3 regions of the Arthrobacter sp. PAMC 25486 genome follow, and region 2 is predicted to be linked to each of the others. Evidence: riboswitches for the same ligand, from Rfam matches in the RefSeq annotation. Region 2 holds a riboswitch; each other region holds the start of a gene.
What was found. A riboswitch is a leader RNA that binds a small molecule or an ion and turns the genes downstream of it on or off. The one in region 2 is predicted to bind thiamine pyrophosphate.
Positions count from the first base shown of each region.

Region 1 (2,258 bases), 1.2 Mb from region 2:
TCACTGCTTGACAGGGTCATCGCCGCGGATGTTTTACTGGCCATCTTTGGGGCTGCACTGGCCACGGAGATGGCGATGAACAAACACCTGGACAACCTGGCACTGCTGGTGGTGTTGACGGTGATTGGCTTTATCGGCTCGGTGACGGTTGCCCGGTTTGTAGCGCACAAGAAGGAGGACGGATGAACACTTTCATCGATGTCTTGACGGCAATCTTCCTCTTGGTTGGCGCCACCATGAGCCTTGCGGCCGCTATTGGCCTGCTGCGCTTCCCGGACTTGTTGAGCCGCATGCACGCAGCCACCAAGCCCCAGGTGCTGGGGCTGCTGCTGATGCTGGCAGCCCTGGGCCTGCAGATGCAGGCGTGGTCGCTGCTACCCATCCTCCTGGTGGCCTGGCTGTTTCAGCTCCTGACCGTTCCAGTCTCAGCGCACATGGTGGGCAGGGCGGGTTACCGCACCAAACACCGCCGCCCGGAACTGCTCAGTGTTGACGAGCTGGACCAGGTAGTGGCGGCCGCCGTCGACGACGCCAAGGACTAGCAACCCCTCCGCCCGCGACCCCTTTGGGTATTCGTCCGAATATCGTTCCGCGAACTGACAGTTGTTGCCCTCTCCCAGCCCTCTCACAGGGCTGGGAGGGCAACAACTGCCAGTTCGGCGCCGTATTCGGCCGAAACTGGCCGGAACCTGCTGTTTCAACGTGAATGACAGTGCACATGCAAGCGGGCGGGTGCTCAGACCTCGTCGGGGTGCTTACTAAAGCGTGCGATGGCCTTTTGTGTTGTGCGACCGGCGAGGGTCTGGATGATGGCTGCCACAGCAGAGGACACCAACGCGAAGACCAGCGCCGAACGCAGGCTGTTCTCCAGATCCGCCCCGTCCTTGGGCGGCTTGTTGCCTGTGCTTTTCTCCCAGACGGTGTCCACCAGTTTGCTGGCGACGAAGCCTGCGCCCAGGCTCACACCGGTACCGAGCAATTTTACGACAATGTTCATAATGGACTCCTGAATTCTGTGACCAGACATGGCGGGCAAAAGCCTACGATCAGCCTAACGCCTTGCGACAGTTTCATGAGGGCGCCGCCGGCAAGGGGGCCACCTTGCATCATGACGGATGCATTAGCCCCCGGCAGGAGCCAGGGGTAAACTGAAGCCGCAATTCAAACACGACAGGGGAGCGTCCACCCGACCTGGGTAGCGGCGCTGAGAGTGCGGTTCGCCGCAGACCCTCGAACCTGCTCCGGTTAGTACCGGCGAAGGGAGTCGAGTTCTCTTCGGCTGCGCGGAAATCCCGTTGCAGCCGCCCCTCCTGCGAAGGAGGAAACATGAGCAAGTCATTCACGGGCGCATCAGCCCAACAAAACGCCCCAAAAAACACGCAACGTTCAGGCAACGGCAAAAGCACGTGGCGGGTGGTGGACATAGTTGTTGTCTCGGTTCTCGGTGTGGCCCTCGGCGTCATCTTTTGGCTCTGGTCCGCCGGTTACGGCCTGATCAGCGCCTTCACCGTCGCATTCCCGCCCGTCGGAGCCCTCTATGGCGGCGGCTGGCTGATCGCCGGCGTGCTGGGTGGACTCGTGATCCGCAAACCCGGTGCAGCACTGTACTGTGAGCTGATTGCCGCCAGTGTTGAGGGCCTTCTGGGCACGCACTTTGGTTTCACTGTGCTGCTCTCCGGACTCGTTCAGGGCCTGGGCGCGGAACTCGGCTTTGCCCTGTTCCGTTACAAAAAGTTCAACCTGCCGGTGGCCCTCGTGGCCGGTGCACTGGCCGGACTGGCCCTCGGCCTCAACGATTCTCTGGTGTGGAACATCGCGTGGGCGTTTGAGTGGAAACTCGTCTACGTAATCCTCGCCATGATCTCAGGCACCATCATTGCCGGCTTGGTGTCCTGGCTGGCTGTTCGCGGACTGGCACGTACGGGGGCCCTGGCCAACCTGCCCTCGCGCAACGCCGCAACCGAACGAGTGGTGTAGCCGTGGGTGCGCGAGGCTATCCGGCCACCCACAATTCTGCCGGTCACAACGGCGGCGCCCCGGCGCGCATCAGCGCGAAGAGCTGGGGATGGCAACACTCCGGACGCAGCAAACGTGCCGTGCACGGCCTTGATCTGGAGATCGCGGAGGGGGAGCGGGTGCTGCTCCTTGGCCCGTCCGGCGCCGGCAAGTCCACCCTGCTGCACGCACTGGCCGGCGTGTTGGGTGATGAGGAGGACGCCAACGAGGTGGGTGAACTGCTCATTGACGGCCGCCCTGTG
Region 1 covers NZ_CP007595.1:3,061,981-3,064,238, forward strand. The annotation lists gene art_RS14015 (monovalent cation/H+ antiporter complex subunit F) at 1-186, shown strand, start outside; gene mnhG (monovalent cation/H(+) antiporter subunit G) at 183-542, shown strand; gene art_RS14025 (DUF4235 domain-containing protein) at 737-997, opposite strand; TPP riboswitch at 1,163-1,280, shown strand; gene art_RS14030 (ECF transporter S component) at 1,327-1,977, shown strand; gene art_RS14035 (ABC transporter ATP-binding protein) at 1,980-2,258, shown strand, end outside.
Region 1: another riboswitch for thiamine pyrophosphate. It lies ahead of art_RS14030 (ECF transporter S component); the one in region 2 lies ahead of thiO (glycine oxidase ThiO).

Region 2 (2,258 bases):
CAAGGCGGCGATCGGGGTCAGCAACACGCCGTGCCGGAAGAACCCGGTGGCGATAATGAGTCCCTGGATGTCCTTCCCCGAGGCAGCTGCGACCCGGCCCAGCAGCGGGGCGTTGTCCGGCGTTCCGGGGCGGGCGCGGGCCGTGCATTCAAGTAGTTCAAGTTCGGCGACGGCGGGCAGGAGCACCTGGGCGTCGCGCAAAAGCTGGTGCACTCCCCCGGCGCTGACCCCGGCACCGTGGTCCTCGCGGCTGGTCGCGCCGATGACCACGGTGCCGTCCTCGCGCGGCACAATGTACACGGGGAGCCCGCGCACCAGGCCGCGAATCGTGGCCGTGGTCAGCGGCCGCAGGTGTTCGGGCACGCGCAGGCGCAGAATATCGCCGTGCACCGGGCGCAGCGGCAGCTCGAGCCCAGCCGGCAGGTTGTGGAGTTTCGGGGCGTCCAGCCCGTTGGCCACCACCACCTCCCGGGCATGGATTTCCGTGCCGTCGGCAAGCACGACGCCGGTCACCCGCCTCCGCTTTTCGACTCCCCTGCCGTCCCACAACAGTCCCGCAGCACCCTGGCCAATGAAGGGATCCGACTCGCCCCGATGAGCGGCAACCTCGACCAGCCGGGTGCGGATGGCAGCAGCAGTTCCGCGGGGGTCCACCTGGTGGTCGGCCACGATCCGGAAGGCACAGGAAATGTGCGGGCCCACCAGCGGCTCCTCCGCCCGGGCCGCCTTGATCGTGAGCATCTCGACCTCGAGCCCGTGCCGGCGCTGGACGTCCCGCAGCTCGGCGAGGGCGCGCCGGTCCGCAGCGTCGGCACCCACGACGAGGGTCGGCGTCGTACGAAATCCGGTACCCGGAACACCGGGGCCGGCCAGGGATGCGGCAAAGTCGGGCCAGCGGGCGGCGGCGGCAAGCGTGAGGTCCAGGAGTTGCTCTTCCTGGTAGTGGAGCTCGCTCACGGGGGCCAGCATGCCAGCGGCCGCGAAAGTGGCGCCGGTGGCGGGGGCCGGGTCGATCACGGTGACTGTGTGGCCGGCACGCTGGGCCTCCCAGGCGATGCCGAGTCCCACGATGCCGCCGCCGATGACGGCCACCCCGGTGGTTGATTTGTCGGGGCTCAAGTGCAAAGGCACGGAGGGTGCCACAATGTTCTCCTTCCCTACGCCGGCATGATCCGGATCAGGTTCCGCGCCCTCAAGGCGCAATCGGTCGGCGTAGTCGGCGCCCTCTCAGCCAGCTTCACTGGCTCCCGCGGTACTGCACTAGTCTATGAGACATGCACAGCACTTCTGCCATCCATGACGCCATGTCCGCTTCCGCCGCACCGTCCGCTGTCCCCGACCTGGCCTCCGCCCGCCTGTATTTGTGTACGGATTCCCGCGCCGATCAAGGTGACTTTGCCGATTTCCTACGGGCGGCGTATGCCGGTGGTGTGGACATCATCCAGTTGCGCGACAAGTCCATCGAGGCTGCCGAAGAGCTGGAAAAACTTGCTGTGTTGCGCTCCGTTGCGGCCGAGTTTGGCAAGTTGTGGGCCGTGAATGACCGGGCCGACATCGCCGCGCTCAGCGGAGCCCCCGTGTTCCATGTGGGCCAGCAGGACCTGCCACTGCCGGCCGCCCGCTCGCTCGTTGGGCCTGCGATTTCAATCGGGCTGTCCTGCCACGATCCTGCTCAGGCTTCCGCCGCGGCAGCCTCCGAGGCCGACTACTTTTGCGTGGGCCCGCTGTGGGCCACCCCCACCAAACCGGGCCGGGCCGCCGTCGGGCTCTCCCTCGTGGAACACGCCGCCTCGCTCGGCACGACGAAGCCGTGGTTCGCGATCGGAGGGGTGGATTTGTCCACTGTGGACCAGGTGGTCGACGCCGGAGCTTCCCGGATTGTTGTTGTTCGCGCCATCACCCACGCCGAAGATCCGACGGCGGCCGCCCAGGCCTTGCTCTCCCGCCTGCCTGCGCTGGGGTAGCGTCCGCGTCGGTTTCCTCGCGGGCAGTAAGATTTCCTCGGTCGCTGGGCGACCTCAAAATCCATCCCCGTTCCGGAAACCGGCGCTGCCGTCCCGCCCGGTTCAGCTGTTGGCTGCGACCTTGCTCGGGGCGGAATCTTCCAGCATGGCGTCGAATTCGCCCTCGATCACGGAGTTCTCCTTGTAGGTGTACCGGGAAACAATGACGGCGACCAGCAGGTTCACGATAAATGCGGGCACGATTTCATACATCGCGTCATGCAGCACTGGCGTCTTGCCCCACACAAACACCGT
Region 2 covers NZ_CP007595.1:1,893,742-1,895,999, forward strand. The annotation lists gene thiO (glycine oxidase ThiO) at 1-1,143, opposite strand, end outside; TPP riboswitch at 1,138-1,260, opposite strand; gene thiE (thiamine phosphate synthase) at 1,305-1,964, shown strand; gene putP (sodium/proline symporter PutP) at 2,067-2,258, opposite strand, start outside.

Region 3 (2,258 bases), 1.9 Mb from region 2:
GAAGCTGGAGGACACCGTGGTGACCAGGCCGATGTGTTTCGTGGCCCGGGCGATGGCACTCAGTGCCGTGATCGGTTCCAAAAGCGAGGGCACGCCTGCTGAATACTGGCGGTTGACGCTGTGCCCGTCGGCGAAGAAGACCGCGTCAAGGCAGCCGCTTTCAGCCAGCTGGGCCAGCTCCTCGAAATAGGATATTTCCCCGACACGGTCGGCGCTGGAATCCGGATGCCGCCAGCCCATGGTGTGGTGCCCCGCACCGAAGAGGAAAGCGTTGATGTGCATTTGCCGCGTGCTGGTGGCGCCCACAATTCCCATCACTAGTTCATCACCAGTCCGCCGTCGACCACGAGGTTTTGTCCCGTCACGGCCCGGGACCAAGGTGAGGCGAAGAACAGCACTGCATCAGCAAATTCGGACGGCGTGGTGACCTTGCGCAGAGGTGTTCCGCCAGCGATCAAGTCGAAGACCTGCTCGGGTGTGGCGGCAGAGGCGTCGGTGGTGCGCAGCAACCCCCCGGAGACCATGTTCACACGGATTTTGGACGGACCCAGGTCGGCAGCGAAGGTGCGCGTCAGTGCCAGCAAAGCAGCTTTGGCCGCGGTGTAGTCGTGATAGGGCACCACGGGGTTTTGAAACAGGTTGGTGCCAATATTCACGATGGCGCCGAACCCGGCATCCTTCATGCCCGGCAAGACCGCCTGAATCGTGTTCAGCGCACCCCCCACAACGCCGGAAAACTGTGCCGTAAATTCGCCGTAGCCAATGCCGTCAGCCTTCGACCGCCCGTCGCCGTTAAAGGAAAAATCGGGCAAAGCGTTGTTAATGACGGTGGTGATGGGCGCACCAAAATGATCGGCTGCGGCAGTCACCAAGGCCTGGACCGCGTCGGCGCGGGTGACATCGGCGTGCAAGGCGATGGCGTGTTCCGATCCGATGTCAGCGGCAAGTTCCCGTGCCGCCGCCTCACTGTTGCGGTAGTTCAGCACCACTCTGGCACCTTCCCGGGCGAAGGAACGGGCCACATCGGCACCTAGTCCGCGGCCGGCTCCGGTAATCAGTACAATCTGGTCTTTAATTTGCATGTCGTACACCTTTCAGCGGGGCGAAAGGATGCCAGGAATGCGCGAAGGACAGGCACAGGGCACACTTCGTCATTGCTGCAGGACCGGCATCCCTTCGCTCGGATTATCGAGATCAGGTTCAACGGGTCTAACTCTCAGCCGCCAGGCGGCACCCCGTGTCGTGTCCACGGCCCAAGCTACCACGGTTCGGACGGCGGCAGGCAACGCTGCGCCCTCCCGCTTCGACTCAGCGTTGCGAAGTGTTGCTGTGGCTGCCCCGTGGAAACTGGCGGTCTTTTGGGGTGGGGAGCCGCTTTCTGGTGAAAAGAGTTGGGCCGCGGTGACCGGGGTGAGGTGGCGGTGGTGGTCGCTGCAGGATCGGCCTTCGAAGCGGTCCAGGCCGAGCCCGTTCTCTAGTTCCCGGTAGTCATGCTCGATGCGCTTGTCGCTCTTGGCGAGCCTGACGAGAGTTTTCAGGGGCGTGTCGGCGGGCAGGGCGCTGATCCAGTAATCGGTTGGTGCCGGCTCGTGCACGGGCCATGCCACCAGCATCCACCCTCGGGCAGGGAATGATCCTCATCCAGCGGGATATCGCGATGGGCCGGGCGGATCCGGATGGCCAGGAAACGTGATTTCGTGGCCGCTTTGGCGTTGCGGGGACCGGTTGGGGTGCCGTGGTGCCAAGCCACCTGATGCAGGTCTTTCCGCCCGGCCCCCAAGGCCAGGGCCTGCAAGGACCGTGTCGGGGTAGCGGGGAAGTCCGGGCCCGCGCCCGGTGTCCTCCGGAGGTGAGTTCATCAATCATCTCGTGGGCTTGGGACCATTTCGTGCGGTGCCGGACGGCCTGGCGGGATCCCCGCCCGGCGTGCCGGCTCCACCACCTGGTCGCGAGCTGGCGGCTTCGTGCCGGCGCAGTGATCAGCCGGAATTGGCGCCAGGTTGGGCCCAGGCCTCATCCGTAAGAGCGATTTCCTTGGTCATGTCGTCAAGGAACCGGATGACCACATCGCGTTCCGCCGAGCTGAGCCGTGCTGCCGCATGGAATCGCTTGGCTTGCTGGCGCCCCACGGTGTCCATGGCTGCTTGGCGGGTTTTGGCCGTGATGGAAATGGCCAAGGCACGGCGATCACTGGGATGGGGCGCCCGGGTGATGTGACCCGCATTCTCCAGCCGGTCCAGCAGCTTGGTGGTTGACGC
Region 3 covers NZ_CP007595.1:3,795,198-3,797,455, reverse strand. The annotation lists gene art_RS17215 (LLM class flavin-dependent oxidoreductase) at 1-315, opposite strand, end outside; gene art_RS17210 (3-oxoacyl-ACP reductase) at 318-1,082, opposite strand; TPP riboswitch at 1,155-1,248, opposite strand; gene art_RS17200 (MarR family winged helix-turn-helix transcriptional regulator) at 1,980-2,258, opposite strand, start outside.
Region 3: another riboswitch for thiamine pyrophosphate. It lies ahead of art_RS17210 (3-oxoacyl-ACP reductase); the one in region 2 lies ahead of thiO (glycine oxidase ThiO).